DNA from 4 places in the Gordonia oleivorans genome. Region 3 is predicted to be linked to each of the others. Evidence: predicted binding sites of a transcription regulator. Region 3 holds the regulator's gene; each other region holds the start of a gene.
The links. Region 3 encodes LexA, which represses DNA repair genes until DNA is damaged. Its sites were predicted from a motif close to CGAACANNTGTTCG; they were not measured.
Positions count from the first base shown of each region.

Region 1: a site for LexA is predicted at 3,893-3,906, ahead of ABLE92_RS24345 (DUF222 domain-containing protein). Genes of this name have one in related genera too.
Region 2: a site for LexA is predicted at 2,408-2,421, ahead of ABLE92_RS08990 (HNH endonuclease signature motif containing protein). Genes of this name have one in related genera too.
Region 4: a site for LexA is predicted at 2,552-2,565, ahead of ABLE92_RS07265 (SAV_6107 family HEPN domain-containing protein). Genes of this name have one in related genera too.

Region 1 covers NZ_JBDZDI010000029.1:15,417-21,050, reverse strand. Annotated here, with positions in the region: gene wzt (galactan export ABC transporter ATP-binding subunit Wzt/RfbE) at 1-848, shown strand, start outside; gene glfT1 (galactofuranosyltransferase GlfT1) at 845-1,753, shown strand; gene ABLE92_RS24345 (DUF222 domain-containing protein) at 1,737-3,785, opposite strand; gene ABLE92_RS24340 (TIGR03619 family F420-dependent LLM class oxidoreductase) at 4,026-4,904, shown strand; gene ABLE92_RS24335 (glycosyltransferase family 39 protein) at 4,927-5,634, opposite strand, start outside.
Region 2 covers NZ_JBDZDI010000004.1:172,816-178,449, forward strand. Annotated here, with positions in the region: gene ABLE92_RS08980 (helix-turn-helix transcriptional regulator) at 1-158, opposite strand, end outside; gene ABLE92_RS08985 (SDR family oxidoreductase) at 260-1,003, shown strand; gene ABLE92_RS08990 (HNH endonuclease signature motif containing protein) at 1,031-2,389, opposite strand; gene ABLE92_RS08995 (hypothetical protein) at 2,573-2,797, opposite strand; gene ABLE92_RS09000 (hypothetical protein) at 2,894-3,376, opposite strand; gene ABLE92_RS09005 (hypothetical protein) at 3,471-3,785, opposite strand; gene ABLE92_RS09010 (NUDIX hydrolase) at 3,863-4,336, shown strand; gene ABLE92_RS09015 (hypothetical protein) at 4,349-5,380, opposite strand; gene ABLE92_RS09020 (hypothetical protein) at 5,429-5,634, opposite strand, start outside.
Region 3 covers NZ_JBDZDI010000002.1:349,586-355,219, forward strand. Annotated here, with positions in the region: gene ptsP (phosphoenolpyruvate--protein phosphotransferase) at 1-918, shown strand, start outside; gene lexA (transcriptional repressor LexA) at 958-1,698, opposite strand; gene ABLE92_RS05030 (LysM peptidoglycan-binding domain-containing protein) at 1,965-2,564, shown strand; gene nrdR (transcriptional regulator NrdR) at 2,589-3,095, shown strand; gene hrpA (ATP-dependent RNA helicase HrpA) at 3,069-5,634, opposite strand, start outside.
Region 4 covers NZ_JBDZDI010000003.1:153,722-159,355, forward strand. Annotated here, with positions in the region: gene mraZ (division/cell wall cluster transcriptional repressor MraZ) at 264-704, opposite strand; gene ABLE92_RS07260 (SCO2097 family morphological protein) at 1,300-1,701, opposite strand; gene ABLE92_RS07265 (SAV_6107 family HEPN domain-containing protein) at 1,878-2,339, opposite strand; gene ABLE92_RS07270 (GNAT family N-acetyltransferase) at 2,644-3,315, shown strand; gene ABLE92_RS07275 (phytoene desaturase family protein) at 3,349-4,983, shown strand; gene ABLE92_RS07280 (LppM family (lipo)protein) at 5,053-5,634, shown strand, end outside.

The DNA.
Region 1 (5,634 bases), on a different contig from region 3:
CCAGTTCGGTGCGCGTGGACACGTGGGATGCGTGTGTGGACTTCCCGATCTTCGATGCGAAGACCCGGTCGTTGAAGAAGTCGGTGATGGGTGCGGCCGGCGGGGTGATCGGCGCCAACGACTCCAACGTCATCGTCGTCGAGGCCCTGAAGAACATCAACCTGCACCTCGAGCACGGTGACCGCGTCGGTCTGGTCGGCCACAACGGTGCCGGCAAGTCGACGTTGCTGCGTCTGCTGTCCGGGATCTACGAGCCGACGCGTGGGGCCTGCCGGGTGACCGGACGGGTGGCCCCGGTGTTCGACCTCGGCGTCGGCATGGATCCGGAGATCTCCGGCTACGAGAACATCATCATCCGCGGCATGTTCCTGGGACTGACGCGCAAGGCGATGCTGCGCAAGATCGACGAGATCGCCGACTTCTCCGAACTCGGCGACTACCTGCAGATGCCGCTACGAACCTACTCGACGGGTATGCGGGTGCGACTCGCCCTCGGCGTGGTCACCAGCATCGATCCGGAGATCCTGATCCTCGACGAGGGCATCGGCGCGGTGGACGCCGAATTCATGAAGAAGGCCCGAATCCGGTTGCAGGCCCTGGTCGAACGGTCCGGCATCCTGGTGTTCGCCAGCCACTCCAACGAGTTCCTCGCCCAACTCTGCGACCGTGCGCTGTGGATCGATCACGGCGAGGTCCGGATGGACGGCGGAATCGAAGAGGTCGTCGGCGCCTACGAGGGTCCCGACGCCGCCGCACACGTCCGCGACGTGCTGGCCGGGATGAAGCGCGACGAGGCCTCCGGCAGTGACACCTCCGACGGGGGCGCCGACGGGGACGCACCGGCATGAGCACCGACACCGTGGTCGCGGTGGTGGTCACCCACCGCCGCGCGGAACTGTTGTCGGCGTCGCTGAAGGTCCTCGCCACGCAGTCACGTCCGGTCGACCACATCGTCGTCGTCGACAATGCCGCCGAGGCCGTCGTCGCCGATCTTGTTGCCGCACAGCCAGTTCGGACGACCTATCTCGGATCGAAGCGAAACCTCGGCGGCGCAGGCGGATTCGCCCTCGGCATGCTGCACGCGCTGGCGCTCGGGGCCGACTGGGTATGGTGCGCCGACGACGACGGCCGACCCGAGGGCAGTGAGGTTCTCGCGACGCTGATGGACTGCGCGATCACGCACGACCTCGCCGAGGTCTCCCCGGTGGTCGCCAACATCGACGACCCGGACACCCTCGCCTTCCCGCTGCGCCGGGGAGTCGTGTGGCGGCGCAAGCGATCCGAGTTGTTCGAACCCGGCAACCCCGACGACGACCTACTGCCCGGCATCGCGTCGCTGTTCAACGGCGCACTGTTCCGCGCAAACACCCTCGAGATGATCGGCGTGCCCGACCTGCGGTTGTTCTTCCGTGGCGACGAGGTGGAGATGCACCGTCGGCTGCAGCGGTCGGGCCTGGATTTCGGCACCTGCCTGACCACCGCCTACCTGCACCCGTACGGCACCGACGAGTTCCGGCCGATCCTCGGTGGGCGCATGCACACCCAGTATCCGGATAACCCGACCAAACGCTTCTTCACCTACCGCAACCGCGGCTACCTGATGAGTCAGCCGGGCATGCGCAAGCTCCTCCCCCAGGAGTACGCCCGTTTCGGCTGGTACTTCCTGGTGCAGCAACACGACGTCAAAGGCTTCGCCGAATGGCTGCGGCTGCAGCGACTCGGCCGCCGCGAACGGTTCATCCGGCCGGACTGACCGGCGACACGGCCTGCCCGCGTTCTTGGGCTTCGCGGTGTTCTTGCGCTTCGCGGCGGCGTTTGTTGCGTTCGCGTTCCTGGCGTCGGCGGGCGTGTTTGGCCTCCACCCGACTCATGCGTCGGGTGGGGTGCAGGATGCGCGCCGTCTCCGCCGGTCCCGCATCGGTGGGGGCCGGTGCGGCGGGTGGTGTGGGTGGCGCCCGGAACCGGATCCGCGCCAACCCGGGAAACAGGTCTTCCAGGGTGAACGGATTACCGAGTATCACCATGCCCTCGGGAGTGAGGAACTCCGTGCGCAACCTGCCGCCCGGGTCGCGGTACTGCTCATCGAGCCAGCCGGCCCCAAACGTCTTGAGCAGGTGCGCAAACCGTGACTTCGCGTTCAGGTTGTCCGGCACCGTCGCACCACCCGCACCGGGGTTGCGGTGATCGAACTCGGCGACGTGATCGACCTCGGCACTCATCGCCGATCGATCCTCGCCCGGGGTGACCGTCCACCCATCCCGAATCCGCACAAACCGATCCAGCACCGACGACGGCCGATACGGATTCCCCGGCGCGGTCGCCGACACCTCGATACCGCCATCGGGACCGACAACCACATGGCGCCCGATCAACCGCCGCACCACGGCATCGGGCCGGGTGATCAACCCGAACGCCTGCACATCCGAGACCACACCCTGCCCGAAGATGAACGCCGCAGAACCAGCGGGCGCAGGCGCATCGCCGGCACCATCACCGGTATCCGACTGCGCGGCAGCCACATTCGCGCCGCTTGCCGCAGCACCGTCGACGAGTTCACCGTCAACAGTGGACTGCTCAGCGGTGGACGGCTCGGCGGGCGACTCGGCTGGTTCACCGTCGGCGACGCACTGCTGCACCCCACGACCCGACCCGGATGCACCCTCGGTGGACACGTCCTCGACATCAATGGACACGGAATCAGCCTGCGCTGCTGCGCGTTCGGCCGCTGCAGCCCGCTCTTGTGCCGCGACCCGCTCGGCCGCCGCGGCTTCTTCGGCCGCCGCGTAGGTGGCCTCGTCACACACCACATGCACCATCACTGCCGCCGCAGCCGGCGGCACCGTCCCCGCCTCCGGGATCACCGCCGTGCACTCCTCGCCGCGGCCGCACAGACACTCGAACGCCGTCCCCGACAACAACGCGAAACACGCATCCGAAGAGCGTTGCCGACGCGTCCGCGGATCCTCGGCACACACCGCATCAGCCAACCGAGAAATCCCGGCCATCGCGATCGCCACATTCTCCGCGGTCATCGTCGCCGTGATCGAGGCCATCCCATCCGGACGTGGCCGAGCGATCACCGACCGCTTGTCACCGGCGCGCCGACACCGTTCCCGCACCGCATCCGGATCATGACGGAACACGATCCGATCCACCATCGTCGCCAACTGCGCCCGCGACCACGCCCCGCCATGCCGCGCCAACTCCTCGGCCACCTCGGCATCGACCGCCGCCGCCGTGTCGCACCCGTCGAGCAACTCGGTGCACGCCACCACCACCGACACCAACTCCGGCACAATCCGACCCTGCCGCAACTGCTCGAACACCTTCGGCACCCGCTCATGCATCACATCGGCATGCTCCACCAGCACCTCAGCCGCCCGTTGCGAGATGCTCAGCAACTGCCCGACCCGCGCGCCGATCAACGCCGTAGTATCCGCCAACAGAAAGTCATGAACCTCATCGGCCGGCCGTAACTGCCGCACCCGCTGCGCGATCTCACGCACCGCCACGTACTTGTGATACGCCAGAAAACACACGCCGCGCTGCAACGTGATCAGATGCCCCGACCAGCCATTCACCGCATCATCACAGACACCGATCACCGGACCCACCGGCCCGTCCCCGCCCTCGGCGCGATACTCGGCGATCACCTTGGCCACCACCACATCCCCGACCGCCGCATCCAGCAACGCCGGCCAACACGACTCCCCCAACCAGAAATCCGCGGCCGACCACCGCCGACCCGTCCCCTCGCTCATCCTCTCGTTCAACGCCTCGGTCATGCGGTGTCACCCCCTCGGACATCTCAATGCGAATACATATGTGTTCGCGGTTATGTTCTATTATATCGAGCCCACCGACAGAACCACCACGATTCGATCCTCAAAATCGAACTTATGTTCGTATTCTGATACCGGCCGCGCGGGCGGCAAGACGCCTCGCGATCCCCCAACCCCCTCCGAGAAACTAGAACGTGTTCTACTCTGGGTAAGCCGGTCCACGAGAACCAAAGGGGCACACCGATGCGTTTCACCTTCGCCGAGGCGATGACCGACCCCGCCTACTACGCGCCGCTCGCACAGGCCGCCGAGAAGGCCGGGTATGCGGGATTCACCATCCCCGACTCCCTCGCCTACCCCGAGGAGTCGGACGCGAAGTATCCCTACACTCCCGACGGCAATCGGGAGTTCCTCGAGGACAAGGCGTTCATCGAGACCTTCATCCAGGCGGCGGCACTCGGCGCGGTCACCTCCGCCATCCGCTTCACCCCGTTCGTCCTGAAGCTTCCGGTACGCCCACCGGCACTCGTGGCCAAGCAGGCCGCGTCGGTGGCCTACCTGACCGGCAATCGGCTCGCGCTCGGCGTCGGCACCAGCCCGTGGCCGGAGGACTACGACATCATGGGCGTGGACTTCCGCCGGCGCGGCAAGCGGATGGACGAATGCATGGACATCATCCGCGGCCTCACCTCCGGCGAGTACTTCGAGTTCCACGGCGAGTTCTACGACATCCCCAAGATCAAGATGGCACCGGCGCCCACCGAACCCATCCCGCTGCTCGTCGGCGGTCACGCCGACGCCGCGCTACGACGGGCGGTGATCCGCGGCGACGGCTGGATGCACGGCGGCGGACCGGCCGAGGAACTCGACGCCCTCCTCGACACCATCGCCGACATCCGCAAGGCGGAGGGAAAGACCAACGATCCCTTCGAGATTCACGTCATCTCCCTCGACGCCTACACCGTCGACGGCGTGAAGAAGCTGGAGGACAAGGGGATCACCGACGTCATCGTCGGATTCCGGCTGCCCTACGTCGTCGGTCAGGACACCGAACCACTACAGAAGAAGATCGATCACCTGAACTGGTACGCGGACAACGTCATCGCCAAGGTCAACGGCTGAGTCCCGGCAGAGTTCTCTGCGCTCATCGATCCCGCTCCATCAGTATCACCTGCGAATTGGTGAACGGGATCTGTTGCACCACATGTAGTCCCGAGTCTGACAGCTCCCGGTGGAGCGCAGTGTCGACGAATCGCTCGCGACGGAAGGTCCACACCTGCATCCCGCCCGGGAACGTCTGCGCGGCGGTATCGCGGTCCCGATCCCCGATCACCCACATCACCGAACATCCTGCGGCGAACTCACGGTAGCGCTCGACCGGTCGATCCTCGTCCCACAGCGACCCCGATACCGCGGCACCCCTGCGCGCTCCGATATCGCGCAGGCCCACAAAGGAATCGGGTTTTCCACGCAGTACCGCCCTCATCGACACCGGACTCCACCCCGGGCTCGGACCGAACGCCACGCAGTCGCCCGGATGCGCGTGCGTCTGCACGTACTCGGCAACCTGTGAGAAGTCGGTCTCGCCGGTGCGCCCATAGGGACCGCGTTGGGCGAGGTACGACGGCACCATGAGTGCGATGAGAAGCCCGACGAGCACCGCCTGCCACACGCGACGATCCCCCGTCATCGCCCGCACCGCCCAGGCAACGACGATCGCAAAGCCGGGGACCGCGAAGATGAGGTAGCGCGGGGTGTAGGTCGGCGACGCCAACCACGAATAGATCACGATCACACCCGTCGGGATCAACCACCAACTCGCAGCGGCAATCAGGATCGGCCACGGCTGCGC
Region 2 (5,634 bases), on a different contig from region 3:
TAGTCGGTGGACATTCCGGCGAGTGCCGCGACCTCTTCGCGCCGCAGTCCGAGTGCCCGACGTCGCGCACCGGGCGGCAGACCCACGTCGGCGGGTTGCAGTGCTTCGCGCCGGGCACGCAGGAACTGCGCCAGGCCCGCACGGTCGATGGACGTCATGACTCCACTGTTACCCGGTCGCCGCGACCCCGCCCAGGGATCGGCGGTCCCTGGATGACTGCGGCCTGGTGGCCGGTCGGTGAGCGCGATGAAGTGGAGTCATGAACCTCACCGACAACACCATCTTCATCCCCGGCGCCACCTCGGGTATCGGGCTCGCCCTCGCATTGCGACTCCACGAGCGGGGCAACACCGTCATCATCGGCGGTCGACGCACCGCACTGATGGACGAGATCGCCGCAGCCCATCCGGGTATCGAGACTGTTCGCATCGACACCGCAGACGCCGACGACATCATGCGGGCCAGTACCGAGGTGCAGACCCGATTCCCCGACACCAATGTCCTCATCGCGATGGCCGGCATCATGCGCGCCGAAGATCTCACCGACCCGTCATTCCTCGACACCGCGGTCGCGGAGGTGACCACCAACATCCTCGGTCCCCTCCGCCTGGTCGCGGCGTTCACCGAATTCCTTTCGGGGACGCCGGGCGCCACCATCATCACGGTGTCCTCGGGACTCGCCTTCACCCCGATGGCCACCACCCCCACCTACAGCGCCACCAAGGCGGCCATCCACTCCTTCACCGACTCCCTACGAATGCAGCTGGCGCCCAACGGGATCAGCGTCCTCGAACTGGTTCCGCCGGCAGTGGCGACAGACCTGATGCCCGGTCAGGCGGAGGCCGAGTGGGCCATGCCGCTATCCGACTTCGTCGACGAGGTGCTGACCCTGCTGCCCGACGCCACCGACGAGATCCTCGTCGAACGCGTCAGGGCCCTGCGGTACTCGGAGACCGACGGAACGCGCCGCGACATGATGGGCGCCTTGGCCCGGTTGCACTGAGCTCCTCTGGGATCTCTACTGGCACGGTCAGATTGGTGATCGGCGTCGTCTGCGGGTGATGGTGCGGTTGTGGGTGGTTCGGCGGGGACGGCGTCGGATCGGTGGGTGGGGGCGTGCTGGTTGTGGCGCCGGTGGTTGGGGTCTGATGAGCGGTGGTGCGATGCTGCGGTAGGTGTGGCCGGTGGGGGTGCGGATGTCGAGGGTGTGGGGGCCGTCGGTGGTGGCGAGGACGGTGTAGGTCCAGCCGTCGGCTTCCTTGGAGTGGTTGTGGTCACTGCAGGTGCCGTCGCCGTTGGTGGCGGTGGTGGCGCCGCCGTGGCGGTGGGGGTCGGCGTGTTCGATCTCTTCGACGGGGGCGTCGCAGTACGGGACGCGGCATCGCTGGTCGCGCAGGGAGATGAAGTGCGCCAGGTTTTTGGGGAAGCAGCGGGAGCGGGCGTCCATGGAGACGAGGGTGCCGTCGGCGGGTCGGACGTAGAGTCGGCGGATGGTGGAGGTGGTGGTGGCGTCGGCGCCGAGGAGGAGCAGTCGTCGGGCGATCTCGGCGGGGATGGGGCCGTAGCCGGGGATGGCGGCGGGTGTGTCGCTGGTGCCGAGCATGGTCTCGGCGGACATGATCAGGTTGACCGCGACGGGGACGGCGTCGGCGGTGGTGTGTCCGGTGACGCGTTCGACGAGGGTGTCGGCCATGATCTGGGCGCGGGTGCGGCGGTCGGCGCCGATGATGGAGTCGGCGTGTTTTTTGAAGGCGGCGTATATGGCGATGCCTTGGGCCATGGGTAGCAGTGCCGAGAGGTGGGTCATGAGGTCGGGTGCGGGCCGGACGCTGACGCGACGGTCTTTGTCGACCTTGGCTTTGCGGTCGACGACGGTGCGGGGTTCGAGTTGGTAGGCGAGTTCTTTGGTTTTGGCCTCGAGTGCTTTGTCACCGACGCCGTCCAATGCTGTGGTGTCGCTGCAGAGTTCGCGGTCGATGGTTTCGCGGGTTTCGCGGGTGAGGTAGGCGGTTTCGCGGACGAGGATGGTGACTCGCCATTCGGTGAGGTGGCCGGCGGCGAGGGCGGCGAGGGTGTGTGGCATCTCGTGGGTCAGGGCGCGGGCGAAGCCGAGGTGGCTGGAGCCTTTGCGTCCGGAGGCTTTGCGGGCCAGGCCGATTTCGGCGCCGAGACCCTTGCCGCGCCGGCGTTGCGGTACGCGGCGGGCTTCTTCGTCGGCGGTGCGGAGTTCGTCGAGGCGGGCGGTTTCACGGACCTGCGCGGCGGTGGCCGCGGATTTCAGTTCCTCGAGGACGGTGAGGCGGTCGAGGGCGTCGGCTTCGGTTGCCGCCGAGGTCATCTCGACGAGCGAGGTCAGTGCTCGACGGATGTCGTCGGTCGTCTCGAACATCCCACCCCCACTTGATATCGAATATGTGTTCCATGGTACACGCGTGTGAGGATGCACGCCATAGGAAAATCGTTGACAGAGAACCTTTTTCCGTCGACCGAGCCGCAATTACGTTGACAGCGCTCGGTTTCCATTGATCGCGAGTGCGCCCACTGGATGTCACCCGCCGCGGGGCGATCGCGATCAGAAACCGCTCGGTGGTGTCGGGCCGGACTTCTTGCGTGAGGACCGGAAGAGCATGGCGCCGCCGTAGATCGCCAGGGCGATCAGGGCGACCCAGAACAGGCCCTTGAGGATCGGCCCGATCATCGCCAGGGCGATCAGTGCGACAGCGATGATGCCGAGGATCTTCCAGAAGGTCAGTCCGGATTCGGAGGTGGTCTTGTGTGATTCGGTTGATGTGTTCATGACTCCACGATGACGCGTCGGAAGGGAAATTTCACTGGTCAGAGCACGCTTTGGGGGAAAGATCAGGGGACTCCCCCATGCCGGTGGGCACCGCACTCAGCCGATGTGCGGGGCCGCACTGGGCGCGGTGTAGCTACATCCGAGTGCCGTCGGACTCGGGAAGGCGCGGCGGTCGCGGAACCAGGCGACGCAGATGCCGGCCACGGTTCGCCGGGATCGACTGAGGAGGTAGCCGTGAGTGCAGTCGCGGAAGCGATCCTCGTAATTCCACCGGTCGAGCATCGCGTTCGGCACGGTGTACGCGGCCACCGCCGGAATATCCATCACCGCCGTCGACAACCGCACCATCATCGTCCGTTCACGCAGCACCACGATCTGAGCGCAGGGCACATCCAGGTCATCATCGTCGGCATCCCCGGACCCGTCATGATCGGACGGACCGAGATCGAGCACCGCACCGGCGGGCATACCGGCCAGGGAATCGACCAGCCAGTCGTACATCGCCGACCATGCCGCGGCCTGCCGGACGCCCTCCGGATCGGAGCTGTGCGCGGCATCGGGGCCGTGTGCATCGAACATGGGAGCCTCCTGGAGAAGATCGGATGTCCACAGTGAAGCACCGGCCACCGACAAGTTCGTCGAACGCGAGTGCGAAGCGTCGACGAGGCCGTCCCTACCGGGCGTCGTCCCCGGTCTCACCACGCTCCCGGGCGGAATCCCGCTTCTGCTGCTCATACTCCTCGGCGATGTTCTCGTCGTCGAAGGTGATGAGCGGCTCGCCGCCGAACTCCCGGTAGAGGGCGAAGGCGGCGAGCACCAGTCCCAGCACTCCACAGAGCCAGGTGCTTCCCGGGACGTCACCCACCCCGCGGTTGATCACGTCCACCAGCGCCCACACCACTCCGGTCAGACCGATGACGACCATGACCAGCCAGATCCCGACGCCGCCCTGCGCGCTCGGTGCGCTACCGCCCTGAGGAGTGTTCACCCGGCGATCTTCCCACGATCACCGATGCCCGCGGCCCGATCCGACGCGCGCGTCGCCCGCCGGGCAAGATGGCACCCATGCCGATCCCCGAGTTCATCCGCGACCTGCGCTCCCACGTCGGACATGCGCCGCTCTGGCTGTCCGGTGTCAGTGGGGTGGTCACCGATGACGCGGGACGCGTGCTGCTGACCCGCCGTGCCGACACCGACGAGTGGGCCGTGGTCTCCGGGGTCCTCGAACCCGGCGAGGAGCCCGCCCGGGCGATCGTCCGGGAGATCACCGAGGAGACCGGGGTGAGTGCCGAGGTCATCCGCCTGACCAGCGTCGACGTCACCGACATGATCACCTACCCCAATGGGGATCAGACCCGGTATCTGGACGTGTGCTTCCTCGCCCGTCATGTCTCGGGTGAGCCGCGGGTCGCCGACGACGAGAACACCGCGGTCGCCTGGTTCGCTCCGGACGCCCTCCCCGAACCGCTCGCCCAGACCTCGAGACTGCGCCTGGACAAGGCGCTCGCCGGCGACCCGCAGGCCTGGTTCCACCGCTGAGAAGATCGCCCGTCACCGCACACCCGGCACCGCGGGCGGATCACCCACCGGGCCGAGCGGGGTGGTGTCGGCTGCCACGCCGGTCGGCGCCTTGCCGACCTGGCCGAGGACTCGGGTCTCCCCCGGAAACTGCTCGAAATCGCGGTCGTAGTCGCCGAACTCGTGATGGAGCGGGAGATTGAGGAACGGGCCGAAGGACGTGTGGTCGCCGGCGCCGTCGGTGTGCAGGACTCGCGTCTGACCGTCGGGCAGGTACTGGTAGGTCTCCATCGACGGGTAATCGGTCACGTTGCCCGAGATGCGGGCACCGCCCCCGTCACCCTCACCGGGCGTGATGATCGTCTGACCGTTGACCGACCAGCCGGCCTCCGCCGTCCCCGGCGGCGCAAGCGGATCCGCGGCGTCGTAGTTGACGAGAACGGTTCCGTCGTCCAGTTGCGAGGCCCGGACCCGCGGTGTCCCGGTGCGCACGGTCGTCCCGTCGGCGGTCGCCGACGGATTCTGCCGGGCGATCACCAGTCCGGTCTCGTAGTCGACGACGTAGGTCACCCTCGTGTCCTCCGGATCGAAGGTCGGGTCGAAACCGCGGTTGTCACCGAGGTGATCGTCGATGCCGCCGTGCACCGTCGCAGTCGGGATGAACAGTCCGGTGGCCACCACCCCCTGCCCCGGAACCGGATTGATACGCAACACGCTGATCTGCGGTGGTACCCCGTTGTTCTTCGGGGAGTAACTGTGCGGATCGAGCACCTCGGCGACCCGCCAGTCGTTCTCCGAGGTCGGCGGCCGCCCATAGAGCGACCGGAACGCCGCGATCTGGTTGGCTTGTCGCGCAGCTGGATTGAAATCCGGATTCTCGCCGTCGGCGGTCAGTGCGATCCCGCCGCTCGCGGCGTTGAGCAGCGCCGCCAGATCGTCGTCGAAACGCTCTGCCCGGCTGCAGATCTCGGCGACGCGGCGCGTGATCTCGGTGATGGCATCCTGATGGGCCTGCCGCTCCGCCGGTGACCACCCCGGCACCGACGGCCACAGCAGGTCGGTCACCGCACCACTGACCGGATCGATGACAAATCCTCGCACATCGGCCTGCGCCTAAACACTTCTCGCGTCCCGGACGAGCGCCGTCGCCTCGTTGAAACAATCCCGGGCGGCCGCGGCCACCTTCGCGTTCTCCACACCGTAGCTGTCGATGTCGACGCGCACCCGCCCCGCCGCCGCGCGTGCCGCGTCGGCGGCATCACCCTGCCACGTCGACAGACTGTCCAGTGAGCCGAGGGTGGTGCCCAGCGTCGAGCAGG
Region 3 (5,634 bases):
GGCTGGTCGGGGCCGGGGCACACCGCCGACGGTCACGAGGCGGCCATCCTGGCCAACGTCGCCGACGGTGTCTCCGCGCGCGCCGCCACCGCCTATCCGGTCGAGGGAGTGGGCCTGTTCCGGACCGAACTGGCCTTCCTCGACAGCGCCGAGGCACCCACGGTGGCCGAGCAGACCGAGCTCTACCGCGAGGTGCTCGAGGCGTTCGGGGGCAAGAAGGTCGTCGTGCGGACGCTCGACGCGGGTTCGGACAAGCCGTTGAAATTCGTCGACCACGGCACCGAGGCCAACCCCGCTCTGGGGGTCCGGGGTAATCGGATCACCGCTCGGCATCCGGAGATCCGCGCCGGGCAACTCGACGCCATCGCGGCGGCCGCCCGGGAGACCGGCAGCACTCCATGGGTGATGGCACCGATGATCGCCTCGGCCGACGAGGCCGCGGAGTTCGCGGCACAGGTCCGCGGGCGTGGTCTGGTCGCCGGGGTGATGGTCGAGATCCCGTCCGCCGCGATCCTCGCGTCGTCGATCCTCGCCGAGGTCGACTTCGTGTCGATCGGAACCAACGATCTGACGCAGTACACGATGGCCGCCGACCGCATGTCGGCCGATCTGGCCGAACTCACCGATCCGTGGCAGCCCGCGGTGCTCGCGCTCATCTCGATGGTGGCCGAGGCCGGGAAACGTACGGGTAAACCGGTCGGCGTCTGCGGTGAGGCCGCCGCCGACCCGCTGCTGGCCTGCGTACTCGTCGGACTCGGCGTCACCTCGCTGTCGAGTGCTCCGGCGGCGTCGGCGGCGGTCGGTGCCAAACTCGGCGGCGTCACACTCGATGCGTGCCGTGCCGCGGCGAGTGCTGCCCTCGCGACCGCCTCCCCGGCGGCCGCACGTGAGGCCGCCACCGCGGCGCTCGCCGGCTGAATTTCGGCGAGCGCCGCACCGGGCGGGCCCGGAGCCGGATCAGATCCGGCGCATCACCGTGACGACCTTGCCCAGGATGGCGGCGTCGTCGCCGGGGATGGGTTCGAAATGCTCGTTGTGCGGCATCAGCCACACGTGACCGTCCTTGCGCTTGAAGGTCTTCACGGTCGCCTCGCCGTCGATCATCGCGGCGACGATGTCACCGTTGTCGGCCACGTTCTGCTGCCGGACGACGACCCAGTCGCCGTCACAGATCGCGGCGTCGATCATCGACTCGCCGACCACCTTCAGCAGGAACAGTGAACCCTCGCCGACGAGTTCACGCGGCAGCGGGAAGACGTCCTCGACGGCCTCCTCGGCGAGGATCGGTCCACCGGCCGCGATGCGCCCGAGAACCGGGACGAAGGTCGGGGCGGGCAGATTCGACGCGACCGCGGTGTCGTCCGGTGGGGTGTGCTCGCCGTCCTGCACGTTGACCGCGCGTGGGCGGTTGTGGTCGCGCTTGAGCAGTCCCTTGCGTTCCAGTGTCCGCAGCTGATGGGCGACCGACGACGTCGAGGCCAGCCCGACGGCGTCGCCGATCTCGCGGATGCTCGGCGGATAGCCGCGCTCGCGCACCGACTTGCGGATCACATCGAGCACGCCCCGCTGACGCGGCGTGAGCGAGGCCTCCGCGGCCGCCGCGTCGAACGGGACCTCCGGCTCGTCGGCGGCGGCCGATCCGCGGCCGCGCTTGGTCGACGACGTCGACGTCGTCGAACGTCGGTTCTTCTCACTCATCGGGTGTTCGATCCTTTCGGTCGGAAACTCTGTTGTGGTCGGACGGTGTTGTCGGTGGTCCGGTGCGGTCGGTTGTCCCGTGCAGTCGGTGGTCCGGTGCGGCCGGGGTTTGTCCGCGGGTCTGCGCTGCTGGTCAACGGCCAGGTTAGTCCAGGTCACCGACAACTTCAAACATTTGTTCGACGTGTTGCGAGAAATTGTCGGAGGTGCGTGATAGAACTTCGAACATCAGTTCCTCGAACGAGTGATCGAGATCGGAGACTCTCATGCAGAACACCTTGGTTCGCAGTGAAACCGCAGGTCAGGCGCGTCGGGCGACGGTTCGGCGCACCCCGTCCGGTGCCCGTTTCGGTGCCGCTCCCGATGCCCGGGGTGCGGCGCGAGACGATGTCACGCCCCGGCGCGGCGCGATCGTGCATGCCGGACGGCCGGTGCCGGCTCGCCGCGCCACCCCGGCGGCGCGGCACCGGCACCTCCACCGCCCGGCCGACAATCGTCCGGTCGACCGGCCCCGGGTCGCGATCCCCAGGCGCCCGGCCGGGACGCCGTGCGCCGCGCCCGCGTCGCAGTCCCGTCGGGCGGGCCGTCGCGGTGCCGCGGTGGCCCTGCTGACCGGGGTGGCGCTGGCGATGCTGGTGTGGCTGATCGGTGTCGCCGGCAGCGATTACCAGGAATCCACCGCCCCCACGCCGGTGGCCACGCAGGTGGTGCACGTCCGGGCGGGGGAGTCGCTGAACTCCGTCGCCGCGCGCGTCGCGCCCGAGATGCCGCGGCAGGCGGTCATCGACGAGATCGTCGAGCTCAACGACATGGGTGGCAGCGCCCTGCGTGTCGGTCAGGCGCTGCTGACGCCCGCATATCGCTGAGCGGTGAGGCGCTATTCTCGATGCATGCGCTGCCCGTTCTGCAGGAATGATGACACCAAGGTCATCGACTCCCGAGTCGCCGACGAGGGACAGGCGATCCGTCGTCGCCGTTCGTGCAGCGCCTGTGGCCGACGATTCTCCACCGTGGAGACCGCCGTGCTGGCGGTGGTTAAGCGCAACGGCGTCACCGAACCGTTCAGTCGGGAGAAGGTGATGCGCGGGGTGCGCCGCGCCTGCCAGGGACGGCACGTCCACGAGGACGATCTGGCCCAGTTGGCGCAGCAGGTCGAAGAGACGGTGCGCGCCTCGGGCGTCGCGGAGATCCCCAGCAACGAGGTCGGTCTCGCCATTCTCAAACCGTTGCGTGACCTCGACGAGGTCGCCTATCTCCGGTTCGCGTCGGTGTACCGGTCGTTCGATTCCCTCGAGGACTTCCAACGCGAGATCGACGATCTGCAGGGCAATCTCACGCGGCGCAACGGCACGGATGCGCCCGATGCCCTCTCAGCCGAGTCGATCCAGGGTTCGTAGCGCACGCTTCTCCGAGATCGGATATCGGGTGCCCAGCCGCTGGGCGAACAGACCCACCCGCAGTTCCTCGACCATCCAATGCGCCTGTTCGTTGACGAGATCGCGACGGGCCTCGGGTACCTCGGCGAGTCGCTGATTCCACCGCCCGGTGACCCGGTCGAGCGTGCCCATGGCCGCCCGGTCCCGGTCCGCCGATCCCGGAAGGTGTTCCAGCCGTTCGCGTGCGGCCGCCAGATATCTCGGGAGTTCGGCCAGGTGCTCACGCGGGGTGGCCAGCACGAAGCCGTCGAAGATCAGGTTGGCCAGTTGCTCGGCGACGTCGTCGGCGGCGACCTGACCGGAATGCTCATCGATCGCCTGACGCAGCGGCGCGACCATCCGGAGTGCGTTGACGGCCGAGGCGAGATACTCCGGTGCGGCCGAACGTACGCGCGGACCGAGTGCGGCGGCCAGCGCATCGAACTGCTGCGGTGACCGCACCCGGGCCGCCGCGTCGACGTCGACGAGGTCCCGGATGGCCCGCCTGGTGCAGTCGGCGAAGAACTCGCTGGAATCCCGGTAGGGGTTCTGGCTCAACGCGAGTCGCCCGGCGGGGTCGAGGCCCGACGATGCCTTCGACGAGAGCCCGGTGATGGTGTGGTCGAGCAGCGCGATGACACCGACGACCCGCATCCGGTTGGCCTCGTCCTCGGTGGCGGCGGTGGCCCGCGCGACGCCCACGGATCGGCCGGGATCCCCGACGGCACGCAACGTGGGATGGCGGGTGATGTGTTGGCCCGCGACGTCGGCGGTCTCGGTGGCCGCCAGGGTGCCGAGCCCGTCGGCGGTCCAGGTGGTGTACACCGCGGCCGGGGGTGTCGGTCGACGGTCCGCTCCGTCGGCGGTGAGATCTGTGAACGACTTGCTGCGCCTGCGGATCTCGCCCGAATCGTCGATGACGGCGAAGGTGATCCGCAGGTGGGCGGGCAGGCGGTCGACGGCGAAGTCCGCCGGTGTCACGGTGTGCCGGGTGATCGTCGACAACTCGCGGGCCAGCCCACGGACCAGTGGTTCGGAGCGCGGCGTCAGCCGGGACAGGGCCAGATCGGCGAAGCGCTGTGCCGGGGCCATTGTCTTGCGAAGCTGTTTGGGCAGGGTCTTGACGAGTTCGGTGGCCAGTTCCGATCGCATTCCCGGTACCAGCCAATCGAATCCGGCGTTGCGGACGTGGGGGAGCAGGGCCTGCGGAATGACGACGGTGACCCCGTCGTCGGGTGCGCCCGGCTCGAATCGGTAGCGCAGTTCCAGGCGGGTGTCGCCCTGCTGCCATGCCCCCGGATAGTCGGTGTCGGCGACGGCGACGTCGGCGGCCACATCGGCGGGGGTCAGATCCAGCAGGGTCGGGTCGGTGCGCCGCGCCGACTTCCACCACGTGTCGAAATGCCGCGCCGAGGTCACCTCGGCGGGGATGCGCTTGTCGTAGAACTCGTAGAGCTGCTCCTCGGAGATCACCACGTCGCGACGCCGGGCGCGGTGCTCGACGTCGGCGGCCTCGGTCAGCAACTGCCGATTCTGTTCGAAGAAACGATGATTCGTCCGCCAGTCGCCCTCGACGAGGGCATGGCGGATGAACAGGTCGCGCGACACCTCGGGGTCGATCGGGCCGTAGTTGACGCGTCGGCGCGCCACCAGCGTCACGCCGTAGAGGGTGACGCGCTCATAGGCCATCGCGGCGCCGCGCGTGGAGGACCAGTGCGGTTCGCTGTGGGTGCGTTTCACCAGATCGCCGGCGAGCTTCTCCGCCCACAACGGGTCGACCCCGGCCACCGTGTGCGCGAACAGCCGGGACGTCTCGATGATCTCGGCGGCCATCAGGAAGGCCGGCGGTTTCCTGGACACCGACGACCCGGGGAAGATCATCAGCGTGGTGTTGCGGGCACCGGTGTACTCGCGGCCCTCGGCGGCCCGGACCGCGATGTTGCCGAGCAGGCCGGCGAGGATGGCGCGATGGATCGCGTCGGCATTCGGTTCGGTCTCGGGGATCTGCCAGTCGAGGTCGATGACGATTCCGCGCAACTGGCGGTGCAGGTCCTGCCATTCGCGGATGCGCAGGTAGTGCAGGAACTCGCGTTCGCAGGTGCGTCGGAACTGATTGGCCGACAACTCCTTACGTTTCTCCTGCACATATCGCCACAGCTGCGTATAGCTCAGGAAGTCCGAACCGGGGACGGCGAAACGCCGATGACTGGTGTCGGCGGCCTCCCGGTGTTCGGCCGGGCGTTCCCGGACGTCGGGAATCGACAGGGCGGCCGCGATCACCAGCACGTGGTCGAGGCAGCCCTCGTCGCGGGCGGCCACCAGCATCCGGGCGATCCGCGGATCGACCGGGATGCGGGCCATCGTGGCGCCGACCTTCGTCAGGCGCACCTCGCCCTTGTCGCGGCCGCCGGCGTCCGGTCCGCTGCCGCGTCCGGAGCCCTTGCCCGGCACCGTGATCGCTCCCAGTTCCGACAGCACGCCGACGCCGTCGCGGACCGCCCGGGAATCCGGCGGCTGCACG
Region 4 (5,634 bases), on a different contig from region 3:
GCCGGAGCGACGATTCGTGGCGGTTGCGCCGCTCTCGTCGTCATCCTGCGATGTCACCGTCGTGCCCCTTCGCGTGCGCCGGCCACGCCACCCGCGCAGGGCGATGTGGTCGGAATCGTTTCCTCGGCTACGGCGGCCACCGATGGTGCGGGGTCTCGCCCCGGTCGCGCACCTGGCGTTGGGGAAGTACGCCAGGGTCGGACCGGGGCGAGGCCTCGAACCATCCGAAGCCCGGTGCATCTGTCCGGCACCCATGTTCTCGGCTACAGCACCGCGCTCAGCGATGAGGAGTTCGCCGCCGAGAAGTTCTCCTCGTGTTGGTTCTGGTAGTCACGCCATGCCTGCGCGTCCCAGATCTCCAGATGATCGAAACTGCCGATCACCACGCATTCCTTGGACAGTCCCGCGTACTGCCGATGCTCGGCCGCCAGGGTGATCCGGCCCTGGCCGTCGGGGCGTTGCTCGTCGGTGCTGGCGAAGAAGTACCGCTGGAAGGCGCGCGCTTCGGGATCGTTGCGCGACGCCTCCATCGTCCTCTCCGCGATCGCATCGAACTCTTCGGCTCGATACACCGACAGGCTGTGGTCCTGGCCTCGTGTGACCATCACCCCTCCTGCCAGTGCGTCGCGAAACTTCGCGGGCAACGTGAGTCGCCCCTTGTCATCCAATTTGGGCGTGTAGGTACCGACAAATCGCACGGACATGTCGGCACCTCCCGCCCACCGGGTCCGACGTTCCGGTTCGCCTCACCCAGTGACGCCCACAGTACCCCACTTTCCACCACTTTCCACCCCATAGCCCCCACCACTTCCCCACCGATCCCCATATCCGCAGGTCAATCACCATTCAGAGAACACCGACACGCGGCGCGGCGCGTCGTTCACGCGAGTGCCCAGCACCCGGATCGTGTGAACAGAGGTACAGAAAGTGCCTGTTGAGGCGGGCCCGGGCCCGCGGTGGGGCGTGGTGGGGAACCGGGTGGGGCGTGGTGGGGAATGCGGTGGGGCGTGGTGGAGAACCCGGTGGGGCGCGGTGGGGAACCAACTGGGGACCCGGCGGGGCGTGATGGGGCCCGATTGGGGACGCACAGTCACGGCAGGACCGTTGCGAAGGACATCCTGGTGAGCAACCGCGCGGCCACCGGTCGAGAATCACGGGCGGACCCGGCATTGGCGTACCGGTGGCGGTGTACCCGTAGCGGCGTGCCGATGGCACACACGACGACGGCGGCGCACATTGTGTGCGCCGCCGTCGACTGGTAGAGCTGCGGACCGTCTGGTCCGAGATCAGGTCAGAGTGTCACTCGCCGTGCTCGAAGCGGCGGTTGAACCGTTCCTCCATGCGCTCGGTGAACTTACGCTTGGGCGCGGACTGCTTGCCACCGCGGCCGGCCGAGTCCGAACCGCCGGACGACTTGCCCGGCTTGCCGCCGCCCCACAACGCCAGGAGTGCGGCGCCGAACATCACGAGGAATCCGACGAGGGACAGGATCGGGAACCCACCAACCGTGAGACCGGTGATCGGTCCCAGCACCAGCAGGACCAGTCCGAGGACGAAAACGACCGCCGCTTGAATGCGACGACGACCTGACGACCGCCCGAGACGGCGACGTGTGACGCTGGACGCGAACTTCGGGTCCTCCGCGTACAGAGCGCTTTCGATCTCTTCGAGCATCCGCTGCTCGTGCTCTGAGAGTGGCACCGACCCTCCTTACCTGTTACCGACGAGTCATCGATGAGTGCGTTGCCGCGATCTTCGACGATGACGTGTCTCGCGGCGTTTCTTTCATGATACGAGGTGATTCGGGCGGCGACCACCATAACCGCCCCCGTTGGATCGAATTCATGTCTTCCGACCCCATCGATCGACCGATCCGCTCAGGCCGGATGCGCCAAGGAGGGCTCGGCGGAGGGGCGTCCACCGCGTTCATAGGCCATGACCAGCGTCTCGACGGCGTCGAGAAACTCCAGCACCCGGCGATGGGTCTCGGCGCCGACGCCGGGATCCACCGAGCGCTCGATCCCCGCCTCGATATTCATCCGAAGAGAGGATCGGGCGGCGAAGAAGTCGGCGTAGAAATCCAATTCCGGCATCACGATCGCCAGCCTGCTCCAGGCGTTCGTCGGCAGTCCGCGGGTGGATCGGCGCGAGGACTCCCCGATCGCGATCGCCGCTCCGGCGGCGCGCAGGGCGGCGAGGTAGAGCTGCCGGAAGCGTTCGGCGTCATCGATGACCGCGATGGCGTTGTCGAGGAGCAGATCCGCGCGTGACAGCAGGTCACGTGCCCGACCCACGACGATCGGGTCCACCACCGTTGCGGACTGTGCGCGACGTGCCATCGTGATCCCCTTTCCTCGTGGTGCCCGTCTCACCCGTTCCGCGCCCGAACCCAGCAGCGCCCGAACCCAGCAGCGCCCGAGCCCGGCAGCGCGATCGGCAAGTGTGTGTTCGCGTACCGTTCAACACGGCCCGGTGGCAGACGCTTCCCTCGTCCACCACCGGATCGTGTCGTCGTCGGGCATCGGCGAACAGCTTGCGGAGGCACATTCATCGAACACCCGTTCGACATATTCAATATAGCTAGATCCGCTCCAGAGATCAAGATGCCCGATGCCACCGACAATCCGACCAGAGAGGCTCCTCGTGACGATCCGGCTCGTCAGGCTGCAGGGACAGGATTCCGCTGTCTGGCTCGAGCCCGCGCTCGACATCTACGTCACGGCGATGAACTATCCGCGCGGTACCGAACTGCATCGGGCCGGACTCTGGCGCGAACACATCGCACGCACCGGGTGGACCGCGTTCGGCGCCCTGCAGCGGCTGCCCCCCGCGACGACCGCGTCGATGGACGTCGCCCGGCGCCGCATCGGATTGCCGATCTCACCGGACGCCGACGAGGTCCTCGTCGGCATCGCCTACGGATACCGCGGCGCCCGGGACCAATGGTGGAATCAGCAGCTGCGGGCCGGTCTGCGCGTGTCCGGACGCGATCCGCACGTCATCGACGACCTCACCGACAGCTACTTCGAACTGACCGAACTGCACGTCCACCCGACCGCCCAGGGACACGGGATCGGGCAGTGGTTGCTGTGTCAGCTCCTGGCCGACCGGCCCGAACGACACGTGTTGCTCTCGACTCCCGAGATACCCGACGAACGCAACCGCGCATGGTCGCTCTACCGCCGGATGGGATTCTGCGACGTGCTGCGCAACTTCACCTTCACCGGCGATCCGCGTCCCTTCGCGTTCCTCGGCCGCGGACTGCCCCTCGTCGATCCCCCCGCGATGCCGGCAGGTCGCCATGCCTGCCCGTGACCGGTCGCATCGCCTGCCGCCGACGATCGCGCGATGACCTCACCACCGATGACCTCACCCCATCGCCTCACCGACGCCGTCGTGGTGGGCGGTGGTCACAACGGGCTGGTCGCCGCCGCCTACCTGGGCCGGGCCGGGCGGTCGGTGCGCGTCCTGGAACGCGATACCGTGCCGGGCGGCGCCGTGTCGACCATCGAGCGCTTCCCCGGTTATCGGGTCGACCGCGGATCGTCGGCGCACCTGATGATCCGGCATTCCCCGGTGCCCGACGAGCTGTCGCTGAGCGCGGTGGGTCTGACCTACCTCGACTGCGATCCGTGGGCGTTCTGCCCCGCCACCGACACCACCGGCCCGATCGTGTTCCGCACCGACCTCGACGCGACGTGCGCTTCCATCGAACGCGCATGCGGCCCCGAGGACGCCGCGGCCTATCGCGACTTCGTGGCCACCTGGACCCCGCGCGCCGAGGCACTCATGCGGTCGTTCTACCAACCGGCCACCCCCGGCCGGTTCGCGCAGGCGTTCGGCACCCTCGGAACCACCGCCACCACCGCGCGTCGCGGGCCGATCGGCGCGCGTTCGGGCCGGATGCTCTCGCTCACCCAGGAGCTGATGTCCTCCGGTGATGCCCTGCTGGATCGCTGGTTCCGCTCCGAACAGCTCAAGGCGGCCCTGGCCTGGTTCGGAGCGCAGTCCGGTCCGCCGATGAACGCTCCGGCGACCGCCCCGATGATCGGTTTCGCCGCGCTCATGCACCGGATACCGCCGGGACGTGCGGTCGGCGGCAGCGGCGCGCTCACCGAGGCGTTGTTACGCCGCATCGATTCCGACGGCGGCGAGGTGCGCACGGCATCCACCGCCACCGAGATCGGCCGATGCGGCGACCACTGGCGGGTGCGGACCGCCGACGGTGAGGGTCATTGCGGCCGAACCGTCATCAGTGCCTGCCACATCATGACCACCCTCGAGTTGCTGCTGGCCGGCGGATTCGACGCCGATCTCCTCACCCGATGGCGTTCGCAGATCGTCGTCGGCACCGGGATCGGCATGGCGGTGCGGCTGGGCACGCGCGATCTGCCCACCTACCGGGATCTGCCCGGCGATCTGCCCGCCCATGGCGTGCACTCCGGGCTCGGACTGCTGGTGTCGGATCGCGCGCACCTGCGACGCGCCGAGGCCGCGGCCGCCGTCGGAGAACTCCCGGCGCGACCGGCCTGTGTGGCGATGAGCTACTCGGCGATCGATCCCTCCCTCGCCCCGGCCGACCGGCATCTGATCACCCTGTGGGCGCAGTGGCATCCGCGCCGGCTCGCCGACGGAACCTCCTGGTCGGCCGCCGAACACTTCGCCACCGACGCGATCATCGCCGAACTCGAACGTCACGCCCCCGGCATCACCGACAGCGTCGAGCACCGCTTCGGGCAGACCCCGGAGTTCCTCGAGTCCGAGTTGGGTCTCGTCGGCGGCAACATCATGCACGTCGAGATGTCGATCGATCAGATGTTCATGTTCCGGCCGCATCCGGACCTCTCCGGCCACACGGTGCCCGGCGCCGACGGGGTGTTGCTCGCCGGCGCATCGACCCATCCCGGCGGCGGCGTCACCGGGGCCAGCGGCCGCATCGCCGGACTCGCCGCGGTCGCGCGGACCCGTCGTCGCCGTCGCTGACCCGCCACGTCGGTCACCGATGCCGCCACGGACGTGTCGCCCACCCCGCGGCGACGGGTCTCTGGCACGATGAGCACCGTGCGCCCGCCGACTCCACGACCGATGCCGCGTCCCCGCAACCATCGCCGCCCCGCCTTCCTGCTCGCGGTGCTGCTCATGCTGGCCGCGCCACTGATGTCGGGATGTCTGGAACGCTCGACGACGGTCGGCGATCGCTTCGCGGGCAGCGTGATCGTCGCGACGAGCCCGGACAATCCGCGCGGCGCACCGCAGTTCGACATCCCCGAATCGATGCGCCGCGACATCGCGATCACCGACTATCGCGAAGGACCGTCGACCAGCGCCTCGGCGCAACCGCAACCCGGCGGTGGCACCGCGGAGGGGGACGACACCGCGACCCGGGTCGGTAGTCGGGCCACATTCAGCAATCTCACCGCCGGACAACTCGGCCAACTCGGCGACATCGTGGCCGACAGCTTCGGCGACACGACGATGACGATGGAGCTCAGTGCCAAACGCAGCGGCGACGTGGTGCGGTTCCGCGGCACCGCCGACCTCACCGGCCTGGTGGCCAACCGCGACTACGTGAAACTCACCATGTCCTTCGCGGGTCCGGTGACCGCGACCAACGGCGATCAGAGCAGCGACACG